One region of the Cedecea neteri genome, then DNA from elsewhere that is predicted to be linked to it. Evidence: predicted binding sites of a transcription regulator. Region 1 holds the regulator's gene; each other region holds the start of a gene.

Region 1 (10,613 bases):
CTCAACGTATTGATAAGCTGGTGATGATAGATATTGCGCCGGTTAATTATCAGGTTCGCCGCCACGACGAAATTTTCGCGGCTATTCGCGCGGTCACCGAAGCGGGCGTAAAAACTCGCCAGCAGGCGGCGCAAATCATGCGCGACCACATAGCTGAGGAAGGCGTCATTCAGTTTCTGCTGAAATCCTTTGCTGACGGCGAGTGGAAATTCAACGTGCCGGTGCTTTGGCAGCAATACGAAAATATCGTTGGCTGGCAGCCTGTCCCGGCCTGGCCACATCCTGCGCTATTTATTCGCGGCGGGAATTCTCCTTACGTTGATGAAAGCCACCGCGAGGCGCTGTTAAGTCAGTTCCCGCAGGCCCGTGCTCACGTCATCGCTGGAGCGGGTCATTGGGTTCATGCGGAAAAACCGGATGCCGTTTTACGGGCGATCCACCGATTTATCGACGCAGAGTAGAAAAACTGATTAAAAACAGACCGACCGGGCAGTTGAAGTCGCTAACGCGTTGGCGGGAATGGCGCGCTGATGTATGATGGCGCGCTTAATTGCACCGGCACCCTGCCCCTGCAGCCAGAATTTCCTGTCAGTATTCTAATCATGGCAAAAGAACAAACGGACCGTACTACATTAGATCTGTTCGCGGACGAGCGTCGCCCCGGGCGGCCGAAAACTAATCCGCTCTCGCGCGATGAGCAATTGCGTATCAATAAGCGCAATCAGCTGAAGCGCGATAAAGTGCGTGGTTTGAAGCGAGTTGAGCTAAAACTGAACAACGAGGCGGTCGATGCCCTCAACCAGCTGGCTGACGCCCGTAACATCAGCCGTAGCGAACTGATCGAAGAGATGTTGCTCGAGCAGCTTAAAAATCTCGGGTAACACCTTCAGCCGCCCTACGGGTTATCTGAAATCTCAAAAGGGTGAGCAAAACCATGTTGCAGACTGTGCACCCGGGCGTGATAGCTGTTTCCGCTGCTGGGGCTGTTCTGCTATGATTGCCCTATACGTGGGCATTGAACGGCCAGCATACTATTAAGTTTCAAGAGGTTATTTTACTCATGGCAATCGTAGGCATTTTTTTCGGCAGCGACACCGGTAACACCGAAAATATCGCGAAAATGATTCAAAAACAGCTCGGTAAAGACGTTGCTGAGGTGCATGACATTGCTAAAAGCAGCAAAGAAGATCTCGAAGGTTTCGACATTCTGTTGCTCGGCATCCCGACCTGGTACTACGGTGAAGCCCAGTGCGACTGGGATGACTTCTTCCCTACTCTTGAAGAAGTCGATTTCAACGGCAAACTGGTTGCGCTGTTCGGCTGCGGCGACCAGGAAGACTACGCGGAATACTTCTGTGATGCGCTGGGGACCATTCGCGACATCATCGAACCACGCGGCGCGGCGATTGTCGGCCACTGGCCAACCGCTGGCTACCACTTTGAAGCCTCCAAAGGCCTGGCGGATGACGACAACTTTGTCGGCCTTGCCATCGATGAAGATCGCCAGCCGGAGCTGACCGCTGAGCGCGTTGAGAAGTGGGTTAAACAGGTTTCTGAAGAACTGAATCTGGCCGATATCATTAACGCCTGATTTCCGTGGCGCAAATGCGATATTTGCGCCATCTTGATAGCTTGTAGCAATGAAAATAATTGCTACAAGTTTGTAACTTTCTCGTACATCCCTGTACAATGTCTTCCTGATAGCTTGGCTGATAATTACTGTAAATGGCGACGCCGCCACGATTTTTCAGCCTTATTTTGCACCATACTTGCGGTTCCCATTTAGAAGTAGCAGTTCTATAATGAGACGCATTACTCTTTACGCTCACTGCAGTTTGAGCGAATCGTTAAGCAACAGGACACTTTCCGCATGACTGACAACAATACCGCATTAAAGAAGGCCGGCTTGAAAGTCACGCTTCCGCGATTAAAAATCCTCGAAGTGCTGCAAGAGCCGGTAAATCATCACGTCAGCGCGGAAGACTTATATAAACGTCTGATCGACATGGGCGAAGAAATTGGCCTGGCGACCGTCTATCGCGTGCTGAACCAGTTTGATGATGCAGGGATCGTGACCCGTCATAATTTTGAAGGCGGCAAATCCGTTTTTGAACTGACCCAACAGCATCACCACGATCACCTGATCTGCCTCGACTGCGGGAAAGTGATCGAGTTCAGCGATGATTCTATTGAATCACGCCAGCGTGAAATCGCCACACGCCACGGTATCCGCCTGACTAACCACAGCCTCTATCTTTACGGACACTGTGCTGAAGGCGACTGCCGCGAAGACGACACCGCCCACGATCCTAAATAAGTAATCCGCATTAATGAACGCTGCTTCGGTGGCGTTTAAAAGCAAAAACCGGCAGGTTTCCCTTGCCGGTTTTTTTATTGACTGAAAAAGGCTATCAGCTGTTATTGGCGCGAATCTCCTGCCAAATCTTATCGCAGCGCACCTTCACGGCTTCATCATTGCCCGTCTTTCTTGCCTGGATGCATTTCTGGTAATCCAGCACGTTCACCGTCTCTTTCTCAACAAACGCTTTGTGCTGTTTTTCCTGACGCAGTACGTTCAGCACGCTCTGGCAGGCTTCAATTTTATCCGGGTTGCCTTCCGCCGTGTTAATACAGGCGCTATAGGCTTGTTTCAGGCGCGAATCTTCCGGAGGAGCCGGAGGCTGAACACAGGCAGACAGCGTGAAAACAGCGGCGGTAACCAGTAAAATCTTTTTCATGTTCGATTCCTTATAAAAAACGGGCGCTTACGCGCCCGGTTTCACATCAGAAGATGGTGAACGGAGCAATCACGATGAACTTCACGTCACGCTCATCCTGGAACATGTTGCCGTAACCACCGCCCCAGCTTGGGATGTCGGAGTGGTTGTCGTACTGAGTGAAGTGCAGTTTGAACAGCGTGCCTTTCGCACGGCCTTCCTGCACGGTATACATGGCGTCGAGGCTGTAAGAAGACTCTTTGATCTTGTTGGAAGCGAGATCCTGACGATTACCGGAAGCATCAAGCGCCCATGTAGATGGTTTTGCATCCCACGCATAAACGTAAGAAGCACCGACTGCCCAACCCGGCAGGTTCCAGTTGCTCAGGTCATACATTGCACCGAAGAACACGGCTTTTTCACCGTTGGCGTTGAAGTCAGAGCGGTTATCCCACCACACATCCAGACGACCGTTGGAAGACGCGTAGGTTGGCGTCATACGCTGCAGGAAGTAACCCTGCTGGCCTTCTGCCTTCACCATGGTCCCTTCCAGACGCAGGTCGACCTGGCCAATTTTATAGCCAAATGTCAGCGCCTGGAGCCATGCGGTGCCATCGTAGATATCATTGATGGTGTTGTTCGCGGCTTTGTCACGGGTACCGTAGAACTGGTAGCTGGTGCTCAGCGGGCTGCCTGCAACGTCGAATTTGTAGCTGGCTTTAGCAAAGTACTGATCAACAAAGCCCTGAGCCTGACCGAATGCTGCTTCCAGAATCAGATCGTTTTTGAAGTCATACTTCGCGCCGATGGAGTGCAGGTAATCAACTTTGGTCTTTTTATCGTTCTGGTAGAACTTGTCGGTTTCAAGGTGCCATGGCGCCTTGTACTCGTTAGTCCACATGTAGGAGAAGCTCAGCGCACCGGCGTCGCCGTAATCGAATGCGGCACCCGCTTCAGCCCCCTGATAAGTACCAGGCATGAAGCTCCAGTGTGGTGCTAACAGCGTTTGGCCGGTTGGCTGAATGTAACCTGCGCGAGCCCAAACCGGGCCGTATTTGAATTTAGCCGCCGCTTTATAAAGGCTAATGCCACCTTTATCGCCGGAGTAGTCTTCGTCGTAGGTTTTATTTTTAGAGGAGAATGCGATTTCGTTCGGGTGGCCGCTGGCGCTGTCTTCGGCCATTTCGATGGCGGTGAAGGCGGCAATATCGAAACCAAACATATCGGCCGCATAGCCAGACTGGAAGTCGAGGTTGGCGTTCCAGGTTGAGTGCGACAGGTTAGTTTTGTACTTACCGTCGGACACATCTTTACGGTCACGTTCACGCTGCCAGTAATAGATGCCACCGGTTAGCGTAGAGTCATCAACAAAGCCCGCGGCGCTAGCCTGCGGAGCCACTACAAAGCCTGAAAGAGCGGTAACGCTTGCAATAGCAAGAGCAAGCGCACTACGTTTGCCACTAAACGTACGCATAGTTAAATTCCTCTTTGACGTAAAAATCATCGTCTGACGTGAAAAGCGCCAATGACGAAAAAAAGTAAAATTGCCTGACGGCTAAAAGCGGTTTTTGCCTAACACACCCGCATTACTGCTGCTCATAGACTATTTTTCGCGACGCGAATTATCAATGACTTTGTATCAGAGATTTCCTGGAGTATGACAGAGAGCACATAATCTATGTGCATTTGTAACAAAATTGCGCAGCAGATTATTAACCCTGATTACGATTGATTTTAAGAATAAAATTTCTTTGAGAGCGCTTTCATTATAAGCATCAGGAGATTACGGGGAAAAGATCATGTCGTTCGAGGAGGTATTCACGAAAAATGCAAATGAGAATTAATTCGCATCGCGAATGTGTACACAACGTTAATGGTCGGTAAGTAAAAAGAAAAAACGCCGCATTTAGCGGCGTTTTCATCAGGCAATAAACGGCTATTATTCGCCGATTTTAGCCCAGGTATCACGCAGGCCAACGGTGCGGTTAAACACCAGTTTTTCCGCCGTCGCATAGCGGCTGTCCAGGCAGAAGTAACCTTCACGCTCGAACTGATATGCCTTACTTTTTTCCGCGTTCTGCAGGCTAGGCTCAGCGAAGCCCTGGCGAATAACCAGGGAATCCGCATTGATGGTAGACAGGAAATCTTCCGCAGCCCCTGGATTCGCGACGCTAAACAAGCGATCGTACAGACGAATTTCAACCGGCAGCGCGTGTGCCGCACTCACCCAATGAATAACCCCCTTCACCTTGCGACCGTCTGCCGGATCCTTGCTCAGGGTTTCCGGATCGTAGGTGCAGTAAAGTTCGGTGATATTACCTTCTGCGTCTTTTTCTACGCGTTCGGCTTTGATCACATAGGCATTACGCAGGCGAACTTCTTTACCCAGCACCAGGCGCTTGTATTGCTTGTTTGCTTCTTCGCGGAAGTCAGCGCGATCGATATAGATCTCGCGGCTGAATGGTACTTCACGGCTCCCCATTTCAGGTTTGTTAGGATGATTCGGCATGGTGACCGTCTCTTCTTCACCTTCAGGGTAGTTAGTGATAATAACTTTTACCGGATCCAATACAGCCATTGCTCGCGGCGCATTCTCGTTAAGATCGTCACGGATGCAGGATTCCAGAGAAGCCATTTCAACGGTATTGTCCTGCTTGGTGACGCCAATGCGCTTACAGAACTCGCGAATGGATGCTGCGGTATAGCCGCGGCGGCGCAGGCCGGAAATAGTCGGCATACGCGGGTCGTCCCAGCCTTCTACAATCTTCTCGGTCACCAGCAGGTTCAGCTTACGCTTGGACATGATGGCGTACTCGAGGTTCAGGCGAGAAAACTCGTACTGGCGCGGATGGGCAGGGATGGTGATATTATCCAGCACCCAATCATACAGGCGGCGGTTGTCCTGGAACTCCAGGGTACACAGCGAGTGTGTAATGCCTTCCAGTGCATCAGAAATACAGTGGGTGAAGTCGTACATCGGGTAGATGCACCACTTGTTACCGGTCTGGTGGTGATCGGCAAATTTAATGCGATACAGCACCGGATCACGCATAACGATAAACGGCGAGGCCATATCGATTTTGGCACGCAGGCAGGCGGTACCTTCGGCAAACTCACCGTTGCGCATTTTCTCGAACAGCGCGAGGTTTTCCTCAACGCTACGATCGCGGAACGGGCTGTTTTTACCTGGCGCAGTCAGCGAGCCACGATATTCACGAATTTGTTCCGGGCTCAGCTCATCAACATACGCCAGCCCTTTATTGATCAGCTCAACGGCATAATTAAACAGCTGGTCAAAATAATCAGACGAATAACGCACGTTGCCAGACCAGTGGAAGCCCAGCCATTCAACGTCGTGCTTGATGGACTCTACGTATTCGATGTCTTCTTTTACCGGGTTTGTGTCATCGAAGCGCAGGTTGCATTGCCCCTGGTAATCCAGGGCGATGCCAAAGTTCAGGCAAATAGACTTGGCGTGGCCAATGTGCAGATAGCCATTTGGCTCAGGCGGAAAACGGGTGCAAATACTGGTGTGCTTACCGTTCGCCAGGTCTTCATCAATGATCTGACGAATAAAGTTAGTTGGGCGGGCTTCAGCCTCACTCATCGCGGGTTCCTCAAAGCGTGTACCTTAGTTAACGGCGTATGATCTAATAAGCAGCCTCGGGAAACAACCTTTAGTTGCATAAATTAGGGTTATCCATATTTGCTTAGCGACAAGCAATAAAAAAGCGGCTGACGATTTACGTCAGCCGCTTAAGGCACAAATGCTTACTCAGGAGCGATTACTTGCCTTTAATCTCATACAGTGGCGTTTGACCTGCAACCACCTGACCTTTCGCCTGGATAACCAGACCGCTGAAGTCGTCGATGTTGCTGCAAACTACCGGGCTAATCATGGAGCGCGCATTAGCGTTCAGGAAATCAAGATCCATTTCCAGAATCGGCTGGCCGGCAACCACTTCGGCCCCTTCTTCCACCAGACGCGTGAAGCCTTTACCACCCAGAGCAACCGTGTCGATGCCCATGTGAACCACAATCTCTGCGCCTTTTTCTGTTTCAAGGCAGAATGCGTGGTTGGTGTTGAAGATTTTCACGATAGTCCCGGCTGCAGGAGAAACCACGGTTTTGTCCGTTGGCTTAACGGCTACGCCATCACCGACGGCTTTGCTGGCGAAAGCTTCATCAGGCACCTGATCCAACTCAACTACGTCGCCAGTTACTGGAGAAACCAGAGCAGCAACGGTTGTGCTGGTCGCGTTTGGAACAGCCTGTGGTTTAGCCGCAGGAGCCGGTGCCGCCGCAGCAACAGGCGCCGCTGCTTCTACGCTGCCAGCTGTTTTCATTGCGTTAGCAATTTTTTCTGCAGCAAAGCCAACGATGATTTGCACGCTGGTTTTGTTCAGGCGAATAACGCCCGTCGCACCCAGACGCTTAGCCAGCGCTTCGTTAACAACGGAAGAGTCTTTCACGCTCAGACGCAGACGAGTGATACAGGCATCAATACCGGTCAGGTTTGCAGAGCCGCCTACCGCAGAGATGTACTGACGAGCCAGACCAGAAACGTCCTGGTTCGCGTCACCACTCACATTCACGTCCTGACCATCAGCTTCGTCGCCGGCTACAGCCAGTTCACGACCTGGCGTCAGCAGGTTGAATTTGGTGATGGTGAAACGGAACACCACGTAGTAGAGAACGAAGAACACCAGACCCTGAGGGATCAGCATCCACCAGTGGGTTGCCAGCGGGTTACGGGAAGAAAGCACCATATCCACCAGACCCGCAGAGAAGCCGAAGCCCGCAATCCAGTGCATGCTTGCCGCGATAAATACGGAGATACCGGTCAGCACTGCGTGAATCACGTACAGTACCGGTGCAACGAACATGAAGGAGAACTCCAGCGGTTCGGTGATCCCGGTGAAGAACGCAGCGAAAGCAGCGGCCATCATGATACCGGCAACTTTTGCTTTGTTTTCAGGACGTGCACAGTGATAGATGGCCAGCGCTGCACCCGGCAGACCGAACATCATGATCGGGAAGAAGCCCGCCTGGTAGCGACCGGTGATACCCACAACCGCTTTACCTGCTTCGATGGACTGAGCGCCACCCAGGAAGTTAGGGATGTCGTTAATCCCTGCCACGTCAAACCAGAACACGGAGTTCAGAGCATGGTGCAGGCCAACTGGGATCAGCAGACGGTTGAAGAAGGCGTAGATACCTGCGCCCGCAGAACCCAGCTTCTGAATGTGCTCACCGAAGTTCACCAGACCGTCGAAGATCATCGGCCAGACGTACATCATGATGAAAGCCACGGCAATCATCACGAAGGAGGTCAAGATTGGCACCAGACGGCGACCGCTGAAGAAGGAGAGCGCTTTCGGCAGCTCAACGCCGCTAAAGCGGTTATAGAGTTCTGCAGAAATGATACCGACCAGAATACCAACGAACTGGTTGCTGATTTTACCAAACGCCGCCGGAACCTGGTCCGCCGGAATTTTCTGGATCATAGCAACCGCTGCCGGTGAGCAGAGGGTGGTCAGAACCAGGAAGCCGACAAAGCCGGTCAGTGCTGCTGCACCGTCTTTGTCTTTGGACATGCCGTAAGCGACGCCGATGGCGAACAACACGGACATGTTATCGATAATGGCGGAACCGGATTTAATGAAGAGCGCGGCTAACGCGTTGTCTCCACCCCAACTGACTGGGTCAATCCAGTAACCAACCCCCATTAATATTGCTGCTGCTGGCAGTGTAGCCACCGGCACCATAAGTGCCCGGCCCACGCGCTGTAGATAACCTAGAATACTCACTTTATTCCCCCTATGAGACCCCGTTAAGGCTCGCTCAAGCAGTGTTTTTATTGTCTTACTTACATTGAATACACGGCGACGATTCACATCACACGGTGAAGTGTGAAAAAAATTAATTCGTACCGCAAATTAAACACACCTTTTTTGTGATATTTATCACCAAATATCGCTTCAACCCTCCCCCTTCACTGGCTATCTCCGAAAACTTATTTTATGATTCAAAAAATCAAGGCGGATTGATCCCTGTCGGTTCAGTATAAAAGTGGTTTACCCTTATGCTTATCGAGATCGATTCAGCTAACCCTATTTTTACTCTTAAACTACGAGGTGAATGATGAGACTGATTCCCCTGGCTACCCCGGCACAAGTCGGCAAATGGGCAGCTCGCCATATTGTAAACCGCATTAATGCATTCAAACCAACCGCGGACCGCCCTTTTGTTCTGGGTCTGCCAACCGGCGGCACGCCGCTGGAAGCTTACAAAGCACTGGTTGAGATGCATAAAGCAGGCCAGGTTAGCTTTAAGAACGTCGTCACGTTCAACATGGATGAATACGTCGGTCTGCCGAAGGAGCATCCAGAAAGTTATTATACTTTCATGCACCGCAACTTCTTTGATCACGTTGATATCCCAGCGGAAAACATCAACCTACTGAACGGTAATGCGGAAGATGTTGATGCAGAATGCCGCCGTTACGAAGAGAAAATTCGCTCCTACGGCAAAATTCACCTGTTCATGGGCGGCGTGGGCAACGACGGTCACATCGCGTTCAACGAACCAGCATCTTCCCTGGCCTCCCGCACCCGTATTAAAACCCTGACCCATGACACTCGCGTGGCAAACTCTCGTTTCTTCGGCGGCGACGTGACTCAGGTACCTAAATACGCCCTGACCGTTGGCGTGGGCACTCTGCTGGATGCAGAAGAAGTGATGATCCTGGTGCTGGGCGGCGTCAAAGCGCTGGCACTGCAGGCGGCCGTTGAAGGCAACGTTAACCATATGTGGACTATCACCTGCCTGCAGCTGCATCCGAAGGCAGTGATCGTGTGTGACGAGCCGTCCACCATGGAGCTGAAAGTGAAAACGTTGAAGTATTTCAACGAGCTGGAAGCAGAAAACATTAAAGGCCTTTAAGGCCCGGTTGACAACTGACGCGTCGTAAAGGCGTCAGTTGTCCTGGAAAATCAATGCATTGGTTTTCTACAGTCAGTCATAAAGAGGAAGGTGTTTCGGCTTTTCCTCTTTATTAGCGATCTTACAGTCTTAAAGCACGACGTTATTACCGGGGGTAGGATATGTATGCATTAATCCACGGTCGGATTTATACCGGCCACGAAATTCTGGATGACCACGCGGTAGTTATTGCCGATGGCCTGATTGAGCGCGTTTGCCCTGTTGATGCACTGCCAGCAGGTATTGAAACGCGCGATGTGGGCGGTGCCGTCATTGCCCCCGGTTTTATTGACGTACAGCTGAACGGCTGCGGCGGCGTGCAGTTTAACGACACTGCAGAAGCCGTTTCTGTTGAAACGCTGGAAATCATGCAGAAAGCGAATGAGCGCTCAGGCTGCACCAGCTACCTGCCAACGCTTATCACCACCAGCGACAAGCTGATGATGCAGGGCGTGAAAGTCATGCGCGACTATCTGGCGAAATACAGCCACCAGGCGCTGGGCTTACACCTTGAAGGGCCGTGGCTCAACATCGTGAAAAAAGGGACACACAACCCAGGCTTCGTCCGCAAGCCGGATGCGAAGCTGGTTGATTTCCTGTGCCAGAATGCCGATGTGATCACCAAAATCACCCTGGCACCTGAAATGGTTGAGCCAGAAGTCATTCAGAAACTGGTTGCGGCAGGCATCATCGTTTCTGCGGGTCATTCCAATGCAACGATTAAAGAAGCCAAAATTGGCTTCCGCGCTGGGATCACCTTCGCAACCCACCTTTTCAACGCGATGCCTTATATAACAGGCCGTGAACCGGGCCTGGCGGGCGCAATTTTTGATGAAGCTGACGTTTACTGTGGCATCATTGCTGATGGTTTACATGTGGATTATGCGAACATTCGCACCGCAAAACGCGTGA
Region 2 (10,613 bases), 1.6 Mb from region 1:
AAGTCTCGGGTGAAGTGAACTGCGGTGAGGATGCCATCAAATGGTGCCGCAGTAACCCGGTCGATGTCGTGTTAATGGATATGAATATGCCGGGGATCGGTGGCCTGGAAGCCACCCGCAAAATTGCCCGCTACTCTTCAGATATCAAAGTTATCATGTTGACTATCCACACCGAGAACCCGCTGCCTGCCAAAGTCATGCAGGCCGGTGCGGCCGGGTATTTAAGTAAGGGCGCAGCGCCTCAGGACGTGGTAAATGCCATTCGTTCCGTTAATGCGGGCCAGCGTTACATCGCCTCCGACATTGCTCAACAGATGGCCTTAAGCCAGATAGCACCAGAGGCTGAATCCCCTTTTGCCAGTTTGTCTGAGCGTGAATTACAGATTATGCTGATGATCACCAAAGGCCAGAAGGTCAATGAGATCTCTGAGCAGCTTAATCTCAGCCCTAAAACGGTGAACAGTTACCGCTACCGCATGTTTAGTAAACTGAATATCAGCGGGGACGTAGAGCTGACGCACCTGGCAATTCGCCACGGGTTATTCAATGCGGAGACGTTAATCAGCAGTGAGTGAACCTTTTGATTCCCGGGCTTTTCTCAAGACGGTAACCAGCCAGCCCGGCGTCTACCGCATGTACGATGCCGGCGGCACGGTTATCTATGTCGGCAAAGCTAAAGACCTGAAGAAACGCCTCTCCAGTTACTTCCGCACGAATCTTGCCAGCCGTAAAACTGAGGCGCTGGTGGCGTTGATCCAGCATATTGATGTCACGGTGACCCACACGGAAACCGAGGCTCTGCTGCTGGAGCACAACTACATCAAGCTCTATCAGCCGCGCTACAACGTGCTGCTGCGAGACGACAAATCCTATCCCTTTATATTCCTGAGCGCCGACAGCCATCCGCGGCTGGCGATGCACCGCGGCGCGAAGCACGCCAAGGGCGAATACTTTGGCCCGTTTCCTAACGGCTATGCGGTGCGGGAAACGCTGGCGCTGCTGCAAAAAGTCTTTCCGGTTCGCCAGTGTGAAAACAGCGTGTACCGTAACCGCTCGCGACCTTGCCTTCAGTATCAAATCGGCCGCTGCCTTGGGCCCTGTGTTTCAGGCCTGGTCACCGAAGAAGACTATGCCCGGCAGGTGGACTATGTTCGCCTGTTTTTAGCGGGGAAGGACGATCAGGTGCTGACGCAGCTTATTTCCCGTATGGAAGCGGCGAGCAAAAATCTTGAATTTGAAGAGGCCGCGAGGATCCGCGATCAAATTCAGGCGGTTCGACGTATTACCGAGAAGCAATTTGTCTCCAACACCGGGGACGATCTGGACGTGATTGGCGTCTCCTTTGATGCGGGCATGGCCTGCGTGCACGTCTTGTTCATTCGCCAGGGAAAAGTATTGGGCAGCCGCAGCTACTTCCCGAAAGTCCCGGCAGGCACCGGACTCAGCGAAGTGGTAGAGACCTTTGTCGGGCAGTTCTACCTGCAGGGCAGCCAGATGCGCACCCTGCCTTCTGAAATCCTGCTCGACTTCGCGCTGGCGGACAAATCTCTGCTGGCGGACTCGTTGAGCGAGCTGGCCGGGCGTAAAGTGAACGTGCAGACTAAACCTCGTGGAGACCGGGCGCGTTACCTGAAGCTTGCCCGTACCAATGCGGCCACGGCGCTGGTGACAAAGCTTTCACAGCAGTCCACCATTCACCAGCGCCTGAAAGCGCTGGCCGAAGTGTTAAAACTTCCGGAAGTGAAGCGGATGGAGTGTTTTGATATCAGCCATACCATGGGGGAGCAAACCGTCGCTTCCTGCGTGGTGTTCGACAGTAACGGCCCGCTTCGGTCGGAATACCGCCGCTACAATATTACCGGTATTACGCCGGGAGACGACTACGCCGCCATGAATCAGGTGCTGCACCGCCGCTACGGTAAAGCAATAGAAGAAAGCAAAATCCCGGATGTGATCCTGATTGACGGCGGGAAAGGGCAACTGGGGCAGGCGAAGGCGGTGTTTGCCGAGCTGGACGTGCCCTGGGATAAACACCATCCTTTATTGTTGGGCGTGGCCAAAGGCAGCGACCGCAAAGCCGGGCTGGAAACATTGTTCTTTGAGCCGGAAGGGGAGGGATTCTCTTTACCGCCGGACTCTCCAGCTCTGCATGTGATCCAACATATTCGCGATGATTCACACGATCATGCGATCTCCGGCCACCGTAAAAAACGGGCGAAGGTGAAAAGCACCAGTTCGCTGGAGACAATTGAAGGCATCGGGCCAAAACGCCGCCAGATGCTGCTGAAGTATATGGGCGGATTGCAACCGTTAATCAATGCCTCCATCGAGGAGATCGCAAAAGTGCCGGGCATCTCGCAGGCATTGGCAGAAAAGATCTACTACTCGTTGAAACATTAAGGGCTCTGTAGCAACATAGAGACAATTTCCACTTATGACAGATAGTTAACTGGCACTATGCGATTCAATATCCCAACACTGCTCACGCTGTTTCGTGTCATCCTTATCCCGTTCTTTGTGCTGGCGTTTTATCTGCCATTCAACTGGGCCCCGTTCCTTTGCGCTTTCATTTTTTGGCTGGCAGCCATAACCGACTGGTTTGACGGTTTTCTCGCGCGTCGCTGGAACCAAAGCACCCGCTTCGGTGCGTTTCTCGATCCCGTTGCCGATAAAGTCATGGTGGTTGTGGCGCTGGTGCTGGTGGCGGAACACTATCATGCCTGGTGGGTGACGTTGCCTGCGGCCACGATGATCGCCCGCGAGATTATTATTTCCGCGCTGCGTGAATGGATGGCGGAAATTGGTAAGCGCAGCCGCGTGGCGGTTTCCTGGATCGGTAAAACCAAAACAATGGCGCAAATGTTGGCGCTGATTGGCATGCTGTGGCGACCAAACATGTGGATCGAGTACACCGGTATCGCGCTTTTCTTCGTCGCGGCGGTACTAACGTTCTGGTCAATGTTCCAATATTTGGCCGCTGCACGCGGTGATTTGCTCGAACCGTGATCTATCCGGCGCAAAATTCAGCAAACGATTCGTGGTGTTAGAAAATTTCATTGACTCATTGCGTCAGGTAAGTAGAATGCAACGCATCGAAAGGCAGCAACGTTTGCCGGAAGATAATAAAATCAAGTGATTAGCTTAATAGCCACCAACAATCACTTGTACAAAAAGCGGGAATAGCTCAGTTGGTAGAGCACGACCTTGCCAAGGTCGGGGTCGCGAGTTCGAGTCTCGTTTCCCGCTCCAAATTCAGGTAATAGAATTTCTGTTGCCTGCCTGAAAAGGCAAAAGATTTTGGCGCGTTAGCAAAGCGGTTATGTAGCGGATTGCAAATCCGTCTAGTCCGGTTCGACTCCGGAACGCGCCTCCAATTTCTTCCCGAGCCCGGATGGTGAAATCGGTAGACACAAGGGATTTAAAATCCCTCGGCTTATGGCTGTGCGGGTTCAAGTCCCGCTCCGGGTACCATGGGAATAAAAAGAATAAAATCAATGATAAGCAGTGTCGTGTAAACCACCTTCGGGTGGTTTTTTATTGCCTGCGATTTGGCGTTGTGAACATTATCCTGTCTGTTCCCCTAAAAGAATGCCATGCTAAATCCTTCACTGGCATTCCATCAGGCAACCATGAACACTTCTTCCCGACACGCATTTGATGTCGCTTTTCAGGGCCGCAGGCTCAAGGCTGACAGTATTTTTGCCAGTAAAGGCCACGTCCTGATGATCCACGGAGGTTCAAAAGACCGCGAGGCGAGCCTTCGCTACCGACACTTAATGGCGGAGCTCGGTTTTGGCAGCACGGCTTTTGATTGCATCGGCCACGGGGAAACTGGCGGCGATCTCTCACACTCTTCTTTAATCAGCCGCACCGACCAGGCGCTGGCGGTTGCCGAGCATTTAGGTGCTCAGCTGACCGGCTGCATGGGCGTCAGCATGGGGGCGTACAACGCTTTGCAACTGAGCCAATCCGTGTCTCTGCGTTCCCTTATCCTGATGGTGCCGGGCGTGTATCATCCTTCGGCTTACCGGGTAAACTTCGGGCCTGAATTTTCCGCCATCATCCGCCAGCCGCGAAGCTGGGCTGAGAGTGACGCCTGGCAGGCCGTGGCTGAGTTTGGCGGTAATGTCCTGATCATCGCCGCGGCTGAAGACCGGGTGATCCCGGCGGAGATCCCACAGCGGCTTTATGATTCGGCGTCAGGGCAGGGCAAACATGCTTTGCTGACCGTGCCGGGTGCCGACCACAACAGCGTCTGGCAGGCGCTGCAACACGATCCCTCGCTCTACGACAAAACCTGTCAATTGTTGGTGGAATGCCTGACGAAAGCGGAATGAAAATGACTCGTCGCGCGTAGAACGGGTACACTACGCCAAATTTTATTCAAAACGCGAGACGAGGAAGCCAAAAATGACCCAGGGCCCGCTGAACGAAGACGAAATTATCTGGCTGGATGACATCCTGCTGAAGTATGGCACCGCGCATTCGGTGATCGATGTAGCCGAGCTGGATGGGCTGCTCACGGCGCTGCTGTCGGGGCTAACTGTGACCGAACCTGCTACCGTGCTGCGGGCGGTATGGGGCGGCGATGTCGAGCCAGAATGGGAAAGCAAAGAAGAGCTGACGCGCTTTAGCGTGCTGGTATTCCAGCATATGAACGACATTGCTGAACGCCTTGCGGAGTATCCGGGGCAGTTTGAGCCTCTGTTTGGTACCAGCGAAGTGGATAACCGCGAAATCACCATTGTGGAAGAGTGGTGCTACGGCTATATGCGCGGCGTGGCGCTGGAAAGCTGGCCTGCGCTGCCGGCAGAGCTTCAGCCAGAGCTGGAGGCGATTGCCCTGCATGGGCTGGAAGAGAATGAAGCGAAGTTTGAAAGCCTGACGCCGGAAGCATTTCTGGCAAGCATTGAAGCGATTAAACCTGCGGCACTGGCGCTATACGGGTACTGGCACAGCCAGCGAAACGGCGGGGCACTGCACTAAAATAAAAATAGCAGGCCGCAATGGCCTGCTACTTCACGGCAATTAAGCCTGAGCGTCCAGCGTGGCCAGCTCTTTATCGACAAAGTACAGGCCTTCACCACTTTTGCCCACCAGGCTGAGTTTATCCAGCACGGATTTAAACAGTTTCTCTTCTTCATGCTGCTCGGCAACATACCACTGCAGGAAATTAAAGGTTGGGTAATCCTGAGAGGTCATTGCGGAATGAACCAGAGCATTAATCTGATGGGTAATTAACTGCTCGTGCTCGTAGGTCGCTTTAAATAATTCGTCCAGTGAAGCGTATTCTAAATACGGGGACTGAATGGCGTTAATACGCGGCATGCTCCCGGTATCACTTAAATAGGCAAACAGACGCTGCATGTGCTCCATCTCTTCCTGAGCGTGGCGACGCAGGAACGCGGCAGCCCCTTCGAAGCTGTGATAGCTGCACCAGGCGCTCATCTGCTGGTAAAGCAGGGAGGAGTAGAGTTCAAGGTTCATCTGCTCGTTCAGTTTTTCAATCATTTCCGTCTTCAGCATCACAGGCTCCATATTTTTTGAGGGGCGTTAATATGGCGCTACTTTAATTATTAATTTTCCATAATGCAAAGAAATTGTTAATTATATTAGTGTAATGAGAATGGTTGTTACTATTATTTTATTTGTGACAAAATGGATTAATAATGAGAATTAATCTTGTTCCGCTTCGCTATTTTATTGCCAAATAAAGTGTCATGAATTAGTCATATTTAATTGCGTAAAATGGTAACCATGCTAAGAGTAAGTCTATGTTGTCATTGGAAAATCTTATGGCTAAATATTCTTATGTCCGCCATTTACCTGACGCGGGAGCTGTGGCTAAATACGTTTCTTTCAAAATTAGACTGCACATGAACATTCTTCATTTTCTTCTCGCACTTTTTGTCATCATGGGACTGGCGTGGCTGGTGAGCTTCGATCGTAAAACCATCCGCATCCGCTATTTGTTACAACTTATCGTCATTGAAGGCCTGCTGGCGTTCTTCTTCCTGCACTCCGACAGTGGGTTGTGGGTGATTAACGGCGTGTCCGGTTTCTTTGGCCATCTACTGACCTTCGCGGGACAGGGTAGCGACTTCGTCTTTGGCGGCATGAGCAAAGCGGGCCTGGCCTTTATCTTCCTCGGCGTACTGTGCCCGATAATCTTTATTTCGGCGCTGATCGGGATCCTGCAGCACTTCCGCATTCTGCCGATCATTATTCGCATCGTCGGCACATTGCTTTCTAAAGTGAACGGCCTGGGCAAGCTGGAATCATTCAACGCCGTGAGCTCGTTGATTCTGGGGCAGTCCGAAAACTTCATCGCCTACAAAGGCGTGCTGGGCGATCTTAGCTCTCGCCGCCTGTTCACCATGGCCGCGACGGCGATGTCCACGGTTTCGCTGTCCATCGTCGGGGCCTACATGACGATGCTGGAGCCGAAGTATGTGGTGGCGGCGCTGATCCTGAATATGTTCAGCACGTTCATTATCCTGTCTATCATTAACCCGACTCGTCCGGGCGCCGAGCCAGAAATCAAGCTTGAGAAGCTGCACGAATCTCAAAGCTTCTTTGAAATGCTGGGGGAATACATCCTCGCAGGCTTCAAAGTGGCGATGATTATTCTGGCGATGCTGATCGGTTTTATCGCGCTTATCAGCGCCATCAATGCGCTGTTCGCGACAGTCTTCGGCCTGAGCTTCCAGCAAATTCTGGGCTACGTTTTCTATCCGTTTGCCTGGCTGGTGGGTATTCCTCAGGCGGATGCGCTGAAAGCGGCCGGGATTATGGCTACCAAGCTGGTGGCGAACGAATTCGTGGCGATGATTGAGCTGCAGAAGATCATGGCGACGCTGTCGCCGCGCGGGCTGGGGATCCTGTCGGTCTTCCTGGTGTCGTTCGCTAACTTTGCTTCCATCGGGATTGTGGCCGGGGCTATCAAAGGATTGAACGAAAAGCAGGGGAACGTGGTTTCTCGCTTTGGTCTTCGCCTGGTGTACGGCGCGACGCTGGTCAGCCTGCTGTCCGCGGCGTTTGCCGGGCTGGTGCTGTAAAAACAAAAACGGCGGATTTCCCCGCCGTTTTTGTTGCTGACAAAGAGAGAAAAAGCGTGGTTTTCCCCTCTTGGTAGTTATCAGCCGAAAATCAATGAATTGATTTTCCTGTTTTTTTAAACGTACCGTCTGGTATTTTTTCTATCACCAGAGGTTTGTCAGTACTCTGAGACGGCGGGTTTCCCCGCCGTTTCTTTAAGGCAAAATCATCAGAACGCGGCGCAGACCGGCTGGTCAACGCGCATCACGGATTCCTGCGCAAAGCGAGTTTTATAGATAGAGCGCAGTTCGTCTACCTTTTTGCTGCTCTCCGCATCGCTGCCACGAATCAGCATGATCGCTTTACTCGGTTCGTGGGTCACTTCACCCTTAGCATTCAGCCACTGGCCTTTGGCATCATATTCAGTCAGCCCTTCGCGGAAACGTGGGGTCACGTCTTTATCCACAAAGCTACGCCATTCATTGGCGGTAATTTCCGCCCCGGATGGGCGGCTGATGCCGAAATAGAGCGTGGTTTGCGTCATCTGATCGCCAGCCTGGCACTGCTTAGCCGGGGCGGTTACTGCCGATGTGGTTTTCGCTGGCGCGACGCAGCCCGCCAGAGCCAGAGCCAATGCCCCGGCAAGTGTTGCTTTATAAAATCCCATTATCCACCTGTCTTACTGTCATCATCATTATTAAAATTAAATGCGGAATGATTCCGCCGCGATATCAAATTACAATTCCGTACTTTTCGCAAGTCACCGAGCATCAACAGGGCAAGAATAATCCCGCAGATGCCGCTGCCGGGCAGTACCCACTGCGCCGGGAAGTATCCGGCAATCATTCCCGTGACCAGCGGGGCGACTAACGTAATACCAAGCTGCAGTCGCCAGGTGGCTGCCATGGCGGCACCAACCTGCTGTCTGGGGAAACTGTCCATTACGTTGAGCGTGGCGACAAGATAGAACCAGTTACTGAACAAATGCGCGAGAACGATCAGCGGCGCGGCCAGCCACAAAGATCCCGAGTACGTTACGGCGAAATAACACAAAGTGAAAAGCAGCAGCGCCAGCATCAGCCGGAAGGTTTTGCCTGCCCGGTTGCGGACCTGTTTTTCGCTGAGCAGGAGCGGGGCGAGCAGTTGCCCAGCGCTGCGGGCAAACAGCAGCGCCAGGCCATTGGCCGCGTTATCGCCCGGCAACGCAGGGGCCAGAGCCGGGAGCAAAGCCATCACGGGCGCGCCGACCAGGGCAAGACTGGGCAGCAGCAACAGGCTGCGCTTCTGCACCGGGGTAACGTTCCGCCAGCTAAATGCTTCGCTTTCGCCGGGGGCATTGTCTTCTTCTCCCGAGACAACAAAAGCCGCCGAGGCGCGCCAGAGTAGCCCTATGGCAAAAATGAAACTAAGCGCATCCAGCAGCAGCATCAGCCAGAGGCTGACGTGGCCATATAATAATGTCCCCAGTCCCACGCCGAAGATAACGTTGGCGGCAAATACCAGCGTTTCAATGCCTGCGGCGGCGGGCATCAGCGCTTTGGATAAGCCTTGTTTGAACAGCTGGCTGAGCACCGGTACCGTGAGGCCGGTGCTAAAAGCGGCGGCGGCCTGGCTTAACAACAGCATCGCCGGGTGGTCACTCAGCAGCGCAAGGCCAGGCAGAACCAGACCCGTAAGGCCTAAAACTTCGCCGAGAAGCAGGACGGAAAACGCCGGCCAACGCTTTAATAACCACACGCCAACAAAGCTGGCGGGTAAGCCGGGGGCTAAGGCGAGGACATAAGCAAGAGAAAGCCAGGCGGGCGTAGCGTGGCTGTTTAGCAACTGACTGAAGACCAGAACGTAGGTCAGGCCGTTACCCACTGAAGAACACAGCAGCGCCAGCCCGAGCAGCGTGAACCAGCGGTGCTGGCGCAGGGCGCGCAGTAATAAAAGAAGCATATTAAGTTCCTGATGAACAAATAGAGTCAAGCCGCCGTGGGAAAACGGCAGCGCGAGATATTTATCGTCAGGAACGGGTTACATTGGCGTCAGGCTTCTCTTTGCGCAGATGTCTCTAAAAATAGAGAAGTATTCACAAATTACCAGTTACTGGTGACGCCCGCATACTGTGGCCCGGTCACGCCCCGGCACTGGTACTCCAGCACCACCTGCGTGTTCAGGCAAAGGGTGCCGCTATAAGTGGTACAGGTCTTGATATCGCTGCCGTAAGGGAGTGCGCTGGCATAGCCCCATTGCTGGCACTGACGTGAAGCCGTGGACTGGGCGAGGAATTTATCCACTTTGGCCGTTTGCAGCGGCGGCAGGCTATAGGCGAGGCGAACAACACCGGCAGGCTCATTGGCATTGAGCGGAACAGGGGTTTTGCTTACGGTGCATCCTCCCAGTAACAGGGTGAAAACGGCCAGAGAAATGCGCTTCATCTTTATTCATACCTCATACTTAACCGCTTTCATGGTAGCACGCGGGGCGGGCAGAAAAGCCTGTTCGATTAAGCGGGCCGTAAATTCCATAAATTTCGAATTTTAAATAATCCTTAATTCAAATTACGAAACAAAAACGTCTTACCTAACGTAAATTCCCCACAAAATGCGCGGCGATTTTTTGATCAAAAACGCGTCAAGTTTTGCTGAACCGTGCCGACAATAGCGCTACGGCGCGATTTAATTTCACTTATGCAGGTATACAAGGGAATAAATCAGGACGCGCGTCGCTAAAGCCGCACAGGAAGTGCATTTTGTTTTTTACCGGGGAACCAAAAAATGAACATTATTCGCAATATTAAAATTCGCGCGATGGTGGTGCTGATACAAATTTTTTCAACGCTGGCATGGATCTGCGTGGCGGGCGCGACGCTGTGGCTATTACATAATCTCAAACAGCAGCTTGCCCTGAGCCCGGATCAGCTGACGTGGATTAACACGGCTCAACTGATGCTGATGTTCTCCATCGCCATCAGCATCGCGATCGTCATTTTTACAGAGCGCTACCTGTGGTTTTGCCTGGTGAAACCGGTCAATACGATCCGCCACCACATGCATGTTCTGGCGCAGGGAGAACTGGCTGCCGCGCTGCCGGATTTGGGGCGTAACTGTATTGGCCTGATGGTGCCGCCGATTCAAAAAATGCAGGAAAACTGGCAAAGAGCGGTGAGCCGCATCCGCGACAGCGCTGAGGCTATTCGCACTAATGCCACCGAAGTGTCCGGGGTGAACACCGACCTGTCATCCCGTTCGGAACAGCAGGCCGCCGCGCTGGAGCAAACCAGCGCCAGCATGGCGCAGCTGAACAGCACGGTGAAACTGAATGCTGACAATGCGAATCACGCCAGCCACCTCGCGCAGAATGCCACCAATACAGCTGTAAACGGCGGGGATTCGGTCAAGCAGGTGGTGAAGACGATGGACGTGATTGCCAGCAGCGCGAATAAAATCGTCGATATCACCACGGTGATTAACAGCATCGCGTTCCAGACTAACATTCTGGCGCTAAACGCCGCGGTGGAGGCGGCAAGGGCGGGAGAGCAGGGCAAAGGCTTTGCGGTCGTCGCCAGCGAGGTTCGTAACCTGGCCAGT
Region 3 (10,613 bases), 2.1 Mb from region 1:
AAAATGAGTGGATGAAGCGAGTTTACCATCTCCAGGCGCAGACCGATCCATTAACACAATTACCTAATTTACGCGCGCTTGAAGAACATATTCTGACTTATCCAACCGGGGCGCTTTGCTGCCTGAGAATGGCGAACTTTGAGTTTCTTAGCCGACATTACGGCATGATGATGCGTATTTACTGTAAGAAAACCATTGCCAGAGAATTACAACCCTGGCTGCTGGAGGGGGAAAAAATATTTCAGCTCCCCGGTAGTGAGTTGCTTTTATTTTTACGAGAGGGTGAAACAGAAGCCCGGCTGACCTATTTTGTTGAGCACCTGAATAATAAGAAAATTCCCTGGCACAACGTCTCCCTTGAAATTGAATACGGGGCATCCTGGGGGATTGTGGATTCGCCCGAAGACCTGCAGCGCATGCTGGGGCAATTAAGCTATCTGGCTGAAAAAGCCAGTGACACCCAGCGTGTGCTTGGGCTTGATGCCAGGCTGCAGGCTGTCTCTGGGCAAACAACCGAGCGGGTGCTGTTGCTGCAAAAGATTAAGCAGGCCATCGACGAAGATGCTTTCCAGCTCTACGCACAGCCCATTGTCGACTGTGACGGTAAGGGCTATTACGAAATTCTCAGCCGCCTGGTGATAGGCGGCCAGCACATTACCCCGGATAAATTTATTCCAATTATCGCCGAGTTTAACCTGAGCACCCGGTTTGACATGATGGTGATGAAGATGCTGCTGGCCTGGCTTGCGAAGCATCCTGGCAACGTGCAGCAGACGCGCTTTTCGGTCAATCTGATGCCGCTCACGCTAATGCAAAAAGAGATTGCCCAGCAGATTATTGCCCAGTTTGACGTTTACAAGGTGCCGACCAGCGCCGTAGTCATTGAAGTGACGGAAGAGCAGGCATTTTCAAACTCAGAAACCTCTAATCAAAATATTGCCCTGCTGCGTGAGAAAGGTTTTAAGATTGCTATTGATGATTTTGGAACAGGCTACGCTAACTATGAGCGCCTGAAGAAGCTGCAGGCGGATATCATTAAGATAGATGGTTGCTTCGTCCGCGATATCACCAGCGATGTAATGGATAAGCTTATCGTGAAGTCCATTTGTGAACTGGCGGCGGCCAGGTCGCTCAGCGTCGTCGCAGAGTATGTCGAAACGGAAGAGCAGCGCGACATCCTGCTGCAGCTTGGCGTCCAATACCTGCAGGGGTATCTGGTGGGGAGACCCGAGCCTTTGCAGCAGCTCAAGCACTGACGCTCTCCTTTGCACCCTAAAAAGGAATCACCGTGAGCACGTCGTTGATTAGCCATATTCGTCTGCCGATGGTAAAAACACTGCGCATCACCCATGTGTGCTTTCTGTCGCTCTTTCTGTTGATCACCTTTCTGTTCTGGCAGCAGGGGGAGTTGTTCAACCACGGCTATCGCACCAGCCAGCTTAGTCACCTCGAAAGCGTGATTGCCCGGCTTGAAAGCAAATCTGAATATCAGATGGACAACCTGCGCTATCTCCGCCGCATGTTCATTGAAACGCTGAATGAACCGCAGTTCACGCCGATCTCGCAGCTGGCTTCCCGGGCCAGCAATAAAGAGATGCTGTCGCCGCTGCATATACAAAGCCTGCCTATCCCCGACAGCGTTCAGCCTTTTAAAAACAAGCCGAAAGAGGAAAGGGAAAAACTCACGCGGCGCGAATACCAGGCCCTGCGCGACATTCAGGATCTCTTTCCGTTAGCAGGCGGGAGCAACCGCCTCTCGTCCAACGTTTACTACATGTCGCGCTCCGGGGGATTTATTGCGTCGCTCTCTCCTGATGTGAACAAACTGCTTATCGAAAGTGCTAACCCGCTGGCGATGCAGGGATCGTTTGTGCTTGGTTCGCCGCTGTTGAACCCGCGCCGCGATCCGTTCTGGACGCGGCAAAATATCGCCGATACCGGCAAAACGTTGATTAATGGCTCTCTTCCGGTGGACTTTGACGATCGGTGGATTGGGCTGTTTGGTATTGCGGTCACCACCGAAACGCTTCGGCTGTTTCTCTCCAGCGCCTTGCCTGAGGACACGCAAAGCGCCTATCTGCTTTTTGATGAACAGATGAATCCGCTTACTCGTCCCGTTGGCTCGCAGAATGGTTATCGGCTCAGTGATAAGCAGCGGCAGATGATTCTTGAAAAGCTGGCTGATGAATCCCGAGGCACCTTACGCTTTGGCTACGCTTATGCCACTTTCGGGCACGTCTCCGGGACGGGGGCAATTCTTGTCAGCGTTCAGACCATCCGGCAGGGGCTGCACGAGGACTTTGGGCATTTTAGCGTGCTGCTGGTGGTGATGTGGCTAACCGTAATTCTTATTCTGTTTGGCTCACACCGTATGATTTGCCGGCTGATTCGCAACATGGGCCATATGCAGCAGGAAATGCACCGACATGCGCTGCACGATGATCTGACCGGTGTACTTAACCGCCGTGGCTTCTTTGAGACGAGCGGGCGAATCAGCCCGCAATATGTGGATTACTCCCTGATTCAGCTGGATCTTGACCATTTCAAAAAAGTGAATGACCGCTTTGGGCATCAGGTTGGCGACCGGGTACTTATCCACGCCACACGCTGCATCCAGCAGGCGATCCGCACCCAGGATATTGTTGGTCGCATCGGCGGCGAAGAGTTTTGTATCTACCTGCCTAACACCGACCTGCATGCGGCGATAGCCGTGGCACAGCGGGTGCGTAAGATGCTGGTCAACACGCCGCTCAGGCTGGAGGACGAGTCTTCGCTGCTGGTGACGGCCTCGCTGGGTGTGGCTTCCCATGAAGAAGCCCCAGACGGTGACCTGGAACAGATCCAGAGTCAGGCGGATATTCGTCTGTATAGGGCGAAACAACAGGGGCGCAACAGAGTGTGTTGGGGCGGCGAGGCTGAAGCTGAATCGCAGACATAAAAAAAGCCGGTGACCAGCACCGGCTTTTTAATACGCAAAAATCAGATAACCAGCGCGGCGATAGATGCCGACAGGATACTCACCAGCGTAGAGCCGTAAACCAGCTTCAGGCCGAAGCGGGAAACCACGTTACCTTGCTCTTCGTTCAGGCCTTTAATGGCCCCGGCGATAATACCGATAGAAGAGAAGTTAGCGAAGGACACCAGGAACACGGACAGGATGCCTTCCGCGCGTGGCGACAGGCTGCCGGCAATTTTCTGCAGATCCATCATCGCAACGAATTCGTTAGACACCAGTTTAGTCGCCATGATACTGCCGACCTGCAGCGCTTCTGCGGACGGTACGCCCATCACCCAGGCAACCGGGTAGAAGATATAGCCCAGAATGCCCTGGAAGGAGATACCCAGCACGGCAGCGAACAGCGCGTTCAGGCCAGAAATCAGGGCGATGAAGCCGATCAGCATGGCGGCAACGATAATTGCCACTTTGAAACCTGCCAGAATGTACTCGCCGAGCATTTCGAAGAAGCTTTGACCTTCATGCAGGTTAGTCATCTGCAGATTTTCTTCTTTCTCATCCACGCGGTACGGGTTGATCAGCGACAGCACGATAAAGGTACTGAACATGTTCAGCACCAGCGCGGCAACCACGTATTTTGGCTGCAGCATCGTCATGTACGCACCCACGATTGACATGGACACGGTAGACATAGCGGTTGCCGCCATGGTGTACATGCGGTTGCGCGACATCTTGCCGAGAATATCCTTATAGGCGATGAAGTTTTCTGACTGTCCCAGAATCAGCGAGCTTACGGCGTTAAAGGATTCCAGCTTACCCATACCGTTGACTTTGGAAAGCACGGTACCGATAGCGCGGATAACAATCGGCAGAATGCGAATGTGCTGCAGAATACCGATCAGCGCAGAAATGAACACGATAGGGCACAGCACCTTCAGGAAGAAGAATGCCAGGCCTTCGTCGTTCATTTTGCCGAAGACAAAGTTTGTCCCTTCGTTAGCGAAGCCGAGCAGTTTCTCGAACATCTCGGAGAAACCTTTTACGAAGCCCAGGCCGACGTCGGAGGTCAGGAAGAACCAGGCCAGTAACACTTCGATCACTAACAGTTGAATGACAAAGCGAATACGAATTTGCTTGCGGTTAGGGCTAACCAGCAAAGCCAGCAGCGCGACCACAGCAAGCGCTAAAACAAAGTGCAAAACGCGGGACATATTTGCTCCAAATATGAGGCAGGTTTAATTTCGTTGCACATTCTATGTAACAAGCAATAAGAAAACGAGATCAATTCCACACTATAGTGATGACCTGTGACGGAACGCAAAAATAGTGATCCACCATACATTTCTGCTATGTTAAGTAAAGAAGCTAAAAGTTACGTTAAGATGGCTTGTCGACAGTTTACACGTTGGTCAAATGTTAATCCGTTAACCGGCATCCAGATTCACCATCTCACGCCTCCTGCATATCGTTTTCAGCTATCAGAGAAATCAATTTCCCCGCACTAAATGAACTTGATAACCATTCTCATTTTGATAGCATGAAACATAGCAAAGGCTATATCTCAGAGGCAGAAGATGACAAGCAGTCGCATTGACAGCAATACCGGACGCACCGCGCGCAAGCTGCGGCTGGCGTTGATGGGGCCAGCGTTTATCGCCGCTATCGGCTACATCGATCCCGGTAACTTCGCGACCAATATCCAGGCCGGGGCAAGCTATGGCTATCAACTGCTGTGGGTGGTGGTGTGGGCAAACCTGATGGCGGCGCTGATCCAGGTACTCTCCGCCAAACTGGGGATCGCTACCGGCAAGAACCTCGCCGAACAAATCCGCGATCATTACCCGCGTCCGCTGGTGTGGATTTACTGGGTTCAGGCGGAAATTATCGCCATGGCGACGGATCTCGCGGAGTTTATCGGGGCGGCCATTGGCTTTAAGCTGATTCTGGGCGTCTCTTTGCTCCAGGGGGCGGTGCTGACCGGGATAGCCACTTTCCTGATTTTAATGCTGCAAAGCCGTGGGCAAAAGCCACTGGAAAAAGTCATTGGCGGGTTGCTGCTGTTTGTGGCGGCGGCCTACATCGTTGAGCTTATTTTTTCCCAGCCGAAGGTTGCCGAGCTGGGTAAAGGGATGCTGATCCCCAGCCTGCCGACGTCCGAGGCGGTGTATCTTGCCGCGGGTGTGCTGGGCGCGACTATCATGCCGCACGTGATTTACCTGCACTCTTCTCTGACTCAGCATCTGCATGCGGGCAACCGGGCGGAGCGCTATTCCGCCACTAAATGGGACGTGGCGATAGCGATGACGATTGCCGGTTTCGTCAACCTGGCGATGATGGCCACCGCTGCCGCAGCGTTTCACTTCACCGGGCATACTGGCGTTGCCGAGCTGGAAGATGCCTATAAAACGCTGGAGCCGCTGTTGAGCCATGCCGCAGCCACGATTTTCGGGCTTAGCCTGGTGGCGGCCGGTTTGTCATCCACGGTGGTAGGCACGCTTGCCGGGCAGGTGGTGATGCAGGGGTTCGTGCGTTTTTATATTCCGCTGTGGGTTCGCCGGGCGATTACTATGGCGCCGTCCTTCGTGGTCATCATGATGGGGCTCGACCCAACGCGTATTCTGGTCATGAGCCAGGTGCTGCTGAGCTTCGGGATTGCGCTGGCGTTGGTGCCGCTGCTGGTGTTTACCAGCGACAAAAAGCTGATGGGTGATTTGGTTAACGTGCGCTGGATTAAGCTGGTCGGCTGGGCGATAGTCGCGGTGGTGGTGGCGCTCAACCTTTGGTTAATTTTCAGTACGCTGTTTGGCAACTAATCTTGCCAAAGAAAATGAGAAGGGCTGGATAATCCAGCCCTTTTTTGTCAGTGACGGTGTCCGTGACCTCTGCCGCGATGGTCATCGCGGTCGTTCCAGCCCTCGCGATAGCCGCGTTCATAGCTATTCCGACCGCGGTCCCAGCCCCGATCCCAGCCACGGTGGCGGTGCCAGCCGCGATCGCGCCATTCATAGTTGCGGTGCCAGTAATCACGGTCGCGCCATCTGCCGCCGTCCCAGTAATTTCCGCGATAATCTTGATCGCCAATCTGTAATTTCACCGACGGCAGCAGGGTGATTTCACCCGCGTTAGCGACCATCGGCGCCGCGGCCAGTAAGGCAAGGGCAAGCATTAGTGACCTGAACATACTTTCTCTCCCTGGTTCTCAGAGCCGTGTTGCGGCTTGTTAACACAATATTACAAACCGACAAACGGGCCGATGAACTACACAATTCCTAAATCATCGGCCACAGCACTTTTTGCACAAGTACTGGCTTGAATCCGGAAAGAAGTTAAACGTTTACACTAAGATCGCCTCTATTTCCGCACGTTCCTGTTTGCTGAAATGGCGCTGGCTTAGCATTCCCACGGCATCCTCTATCTGGCTAGTTTTACTCGCGCCAATAAGCACCGAAGTTACTTTTTCATCGCGCAGTACCCAGGCCAACGCCATCTGCGACAGTTTTTGCCCGCGTTTCTCCGCCAGCGCGTTGAGCTGCCGTACTTTTGCCAGCTTCTCTGCCGTAATCTGGTCAGGATTCAGGAAGCGGCTGCCGCTGGCGGCACGTGAATCCGCAGGGATGCCGCTCAGATAGCGGTCGGTGAGCTGGCCCCCGGCGAGCGGGGAAAAAGCGATGCTGCCGACGCCTTTTTCCTGCAGCAGATCCAGCAGACCGCCCTCAACCCAGCGTTCAAACATTGAGTAACGCGGCTGGTGGATCAGGCAAGGTGTACCGAGATCGTTCAGGATATCAATAGCTTTTTCGGCCAGATCTGCCGGGTAGTTAGAGATCCCGACATACAGCGCTTTGCCCTGGCGCACCAGATGGTCGAGGGCGCGCATGGTCTCTGCCAGCGGCGTGTCAGGGTCCGGGCGGTGATGATAGAAGATATCGACATACTCAAGCCCCGTGCGCTTCAGACTCTGGTCGAGGCTTGCAATCAGATATTTGCGCGAACCCCAGTCGCCGTAAGGCCCGTCCCACATGGTGTAGCCCGCTTTGGTGGAGATAATCAGCTCGTCGCGCCAGGCCTGAAAATCTTCCCGCAAAATGCGTCCAAAGTTGGCTTCCGCTGACCCCGGCGGTGGCCCGTAATTATTGGCAAGGTCAAAGTGGGTAATGCCCAGATCAAAAGCCTTTCTCAGCAGCTGACGGCTGGTTTCCAGCAGCGTTTCATCACCAAAATTGTGCCAAAGGCCAAGGGAGATAGCGGGCAGTTTCAGGCCGCTGCGGCCGCAGCGACGGTACTCCATAGACGAATAGCGTTCAGGGTTGGGCTGCCAGGTCATTATTGTCATCCTTATAGGTAACAGAGAAATCAGTGTATACGCTTTCACAACCCAGAATACGCCGTATTCCACTGTAAATTCCACGTGCCACCCCTTAAATCGGATATATTCTCGACACCGATCCCGGTTACTTAATACTCACAGCAAGCCCTCATAGAAGGAAAATCCTATGCGCTACTGTGTGGCAGACTATCTTGTTGACCGGCTTAACGAAGGCGGGATCGACCACCTCTTCGGCGTCCCCGGTGACTACAACCTTGTTTTCCTGGATCACGTGATTGCGCATCCGAGGCTTGCCTGGGTGGGCTGTGCTAACGAGCTGAACGCGGCCTACGCCGCCGACGGCTATGCCCGCTGCAAAGGTGCTGCGGCGCTGCTGACCACGTTTGGCGTGGGCGAACTGAGCGCGCTGAACGGCGTGGCGGGCAGCTATGCCGAACATCTCCCCATCATCCATATTGTTGGCGCGCCCAATAGCCGCGCCCAGCAGCGGGGTGAGCTACTTCATCACACGCTTGGCGACGGGGATTTCCGCCATTTCCTGCGTATTGCCGAAGAAGTTTCCGTGGCGCAGGCTTCGCTCACCCCCGCCAATGCCTGTAGCGAAATTGATCGCGTCATTCTTGAAGCTGTGAGGCAGCAGCGCCCCGGTTACCTGTTGCTGCCGAGCGACGTGGCGGAGGCACCGGCAACGCGGCCTTCAAAACGGCTAATGATTCCTGAAACGGCGGCTGAACCGGCAACGCTGGAAGCGTTTCGTTATTGTGCGCAGGCCAAAATTGCCGAAAGCCGAAGCGTGGCGCTGTTGGCCGATTTTCTGGCTCTGCGTTATGGGCAGCAAAAGACGCTCCAGCAATGGATGGCGAGCACGCCCATTCCTCACGCTTCGCTGCTGATGGGGAAAGGGTTGTTCGATGAAAGCCAGCCTGGTTTTCTGGGCACCTACAGCGGGGCGGCCAGCCCGCCGCAGGTGAAGCAGGGGATTGAAAGCGCGGAGCTGGTTATCTGCGTGGGCGTGAAATTTACCGATACCATCACCGCCGGTTTCAGCCAGAAGCTAAGCCAGCAGCAGACAATTGAGGTCCAGCCGGAGGCGGTGCGGGTCGGCGAACGCTGGTTTAGCGGGATCTCTATGGCGCAGGCCATCGCTATTTTACAGCCGCTCTGTGCTCAACAGGTGGCCTCCTGGCCTGAGGCCACGCAAAGGCCACCGAAGCTTCCAGCCTGTGACAGCGACCGACTGGACCAGCACGCTTTCTGGCAAACCCTGCAGGACGCCCTACAGCCCGGCGATATCATTCTGGCCGACCAGGGTACGGCGGCTTTTGGTGCCGCGGCCCTAACGCTGCCCGCAGGAGTAACGTTTATCGTCCAGCCGCTGTGGGGATCGATTGGTTTTACACTGCCTGCGGCATTTGGCGCGCAAACCGCAAGGCCAAACAGGCGTGTGCTTCTACTGATTGGCGACGGCTCCGCCCAACTGACTATCCAGGAGCTGGGCAGCATGCAGCGTGACGGCCAGAAGCCGGTGGTAATGGTGCTGAATAACGATGGCTATACGGTTGAGCGCGCGATCCATGGCCCGGAGCAGCGCTACAACGACATTGCCGCGTGGGACTGGACCCGACTGCCGCAGGCGATGAACGTGGATAGTCTGGCCGAATGCTGGCGTGTCACCGAAACGTCACAGCTTGCTGCCGTGCTGGAAAAACTGGCCAGCCCGGAGAGGCTGGCGCTGGTGGAAGTGGTGCTGCCGAAGCAGGATATTCCCGAGCTGCTCAGGGCTGTCACCACCTCGCTGGGCAGACGCAACTCGGAAATGGAACATTAATCAGCGGTTTGGTCGCCCGGCCATCATCAACGGTTTACCCGCCAGCAGGAGCCAGGCGGGTAACATCACGATGCACAGCAAGGGCAGGAGTTTGACGTCCGGCACTACGGCCATCGCCATAAACAGGCTCAGCCAGCCGTCACGCGTCACCACCAGCACCATGCCAAGGACGGCGCAGGAGAGCGTAATGGCGGCGGGAACCGCCTCAACGTGCTGGTGTAGCATCATGCCCAACGCCACGCCCACAAACACCGCCGGGAAAATACGTCCACCCCGGAAGCCGCTGGCGGCCGCGATAATCAATGCCGCCAGCTTCACCACGGCAAACAGCAGCAGAGACGACACGGAGAAGTCGGAGATAGCCAGCTGCCGCATCTCATCCAGGCCTTTAAACATAGTCACCTCGCCGCCGACTATCCCCAGCAGACCAAGCAAAAAACCGCCAGCACCGAGTATAAGCACCGGATGTTTGAGCTGGTGCATCAGACGGTGCAGCCGTGGCAGACACCAGACGCCCACCATGCCCATCGCAATAGCGATAGCCGCGACAACCGCCCCGCTGAACAGGTCTTCAATGTGCATTTCGGGGTAGCTGGCAACCGGCAACGCAAAGTGCGGCTGAAAGAAAATGCTGGTGGTCAGCGCCCCGGCGGAGGCGGCCATCAGCGGGGCGAATAGCCTGTCCCACAGCGGCACTTCATTATTTCCACCCAGCGTTTGCGAAAAGATCAGCGCAGCGGCCACCGGCGTGCCGAATAAAGCGCCGACGGTGCCCGCCGCGGCGAGAATAGTCCAGTCAAGCGGGCTGACCTTCGGCAAGACGCGGGCGCCAAGTGCCACCGCGAGCGCAATGTTGACCGCCATAATCGGGTGCTCCGGCCCCAGGCTCACGCCACCGGCAAGGCCAATCACCAGCGCCATCACCAGGCCTGGAATAGCCAGTGTTGGTACGGGTGCTCCGATAAGCGGTTCGGTCGCGGGATCCGGCCCCCCGTGGCCTGGTAAATAGCGGATAACCAGCCCAACAGCGACGCCGGTCAGGGTCAAAATAAGCAGTATCCAAAACGGGGACTGGGGATCGTACCCGCGCGCCGCGGGCAGCGTGGCCCACAGGTATTCCTGCAGCGCAGCGGCGACCTTCATCACGACAATTAACACCAGGCTGGATAAGACGCCGATAATCAGAGCCGGAATGGAAAGTACCAGCATTGTTCTGGCTCGCGGATGGAGCATAGTCAATCCTTACAATAGGAAGTCGCACGGCGCAAAAACGGAAAGTCTTAAGCCGCATTGCAAATAGAGCTGAAACGGTAAAGCCAGAATGTGACCTGGTTCAACAATCGCACCGCACCTGAATGATGGTCGTTGTTGTTTCGGCTGGCTAATTTTACAGTGTTGCCAGAACTTATTCTGACTTTAGCGGAGCTGTTTGAGAATGACAAAATATGCTTTGGTGGGAGATGTCGGCGGCACCAATGCACGTCTGGCGCTATGCGATTTGA

What was found. The regulator Fur, encoded in region 1, represses iron uptake genes when iron is present. The targets are predictions, from matches to a motif close to ATAATAATGAGAACNACTATCAA.
Region 2: ftnA (non-heme ferritin) is a predicted target of Fur. The motif match lies at 5,621-5,643, and genes of this name have one in related genera.
Region 3: LH86_RS20415 (Nramp family divalent metal transporter) is a predicted target of Fur. The motif match lies at 4,468-4,490, and genes of this name have one in related genera.

Annotation. Positions count from the first base shown of each region.
Region 1 is NZ_CP009459.1:2,295,829-2,306,441, reverse strand. It holds gene ybfF (esterase) at 1-461, shown strand, start outside; gene ybfE (LexA regulated protein) at 603-881, shown strand; gene fldA (flavodoxin FldA) at 1,061-1,591, shown strand; gene fur (ferric iron uptake transcriptional regulator) at 1,871-2,317, shown strand; gene chiQ (ChiQ/YbfN family lipoprotein) at 2,412-2,738, opposite strand; gene chiP (chitoporin ChiP) at 2,785-4,191, opposite strand; gene glnS (glutamine--tRNA ligase) at 4,657-6,324, opposite strand; gene nagE (N-acetylglucosamine-specific PTS transporter subunit IIBC) at 6,503-8,527, opposite strand; gene nagB (glucosamine-6-phosphate deaminase) at 8,862-9,662, shown strand; gene nagA (N-acetylglucosamine-6-phosphate deacetylase) at 9,824-10,613, shown strand, end outside.
Region 2 is NZ_CP009459.1:3,862,844-3,873,456, reverse strand. It holds gene uvrY (UvrY/SirA/GacA family response regulator transcription factor) at 1-575, shown strand, start outside; gene uvrC (excinuclease ABC subunit UvrC) at 568-2,400, shown strand; gene pgsA (CDP-diacylglycerol--glycerol-3-phosphate 3-phosphatidyltransferase) at 2,458-3,006, shown strand; tRNA gene LH86_RS18065 (tRNA-Gly) at 3,174-3,249, shown strand; tRNA gene LH86_RS18060 (tRNA-Cys) at 3,300-3,373, shown strand; tRNA gene LH86_RS18055 (tRNA-Leu) at 3,386-3,471, shown strand; gene LH86_RS18050 (alpha/beta hydrolase) at 3,594-4,337, shown strand; gene LH86_RS18045 (UPF0149 family protein) at 4,411-4,986, shown strand; gene ftnA (non-heme ferritin) at 5,029-5,526, opposite strand; gene LH86_RS18035 (NupC/NupG family nucleoside CNT transporter) at 5,877-7,058, shown strand; gene LH86_RS18030 (DUF3574 domain-containing protein) at 7,268-7,705, opposite strand; gene LH86_RS18025 (hypothetical protein) at 7,705-8,979, opposite strand; gene yecR (YecR family lipoprotein) at 9,120-9,461, opposite strand; gene LH86_RS18015 (methyl-accepting chemotaxis protein) at 9,801-10,613, shown strand, end outside.
Region 3 is NZ_CP009459.1:4,380,060-4,390,672, reverse strand. It holds gene LH86_RS20430 (EAL domain-containing protein) at 1-1,256, shown strand, start outside; gene LH86_RS20425 (diguanylate cyclase) at 1,289-2,938, shown strand; gene LH86_RS20420 (NupC/NupG family nucleoside CNT transporter) at 2,980-4,167, opposite strand; gene LH86_RS20415 (Nramp family divalent metal transporter) at 4,513-5,769, shown strand; gene LH86_RS20410 (DUF2502 domain-containing protein) at 5,817-6,137, opposite strand; gene mgrA (L-glyceraldehyde 3-phosphate reductase) at 6,291-7,280, opposite strand; gene LH86_RS20400 (alpha-keto acid decarboxylase family protein) at 7,450-9,111, shown strand; gene LH86_RS20395 (ion channel protein) at 9,112-10,344, opposite strand; gene glk (glucokinase) at 10,547-10,613, shown strand, end outside.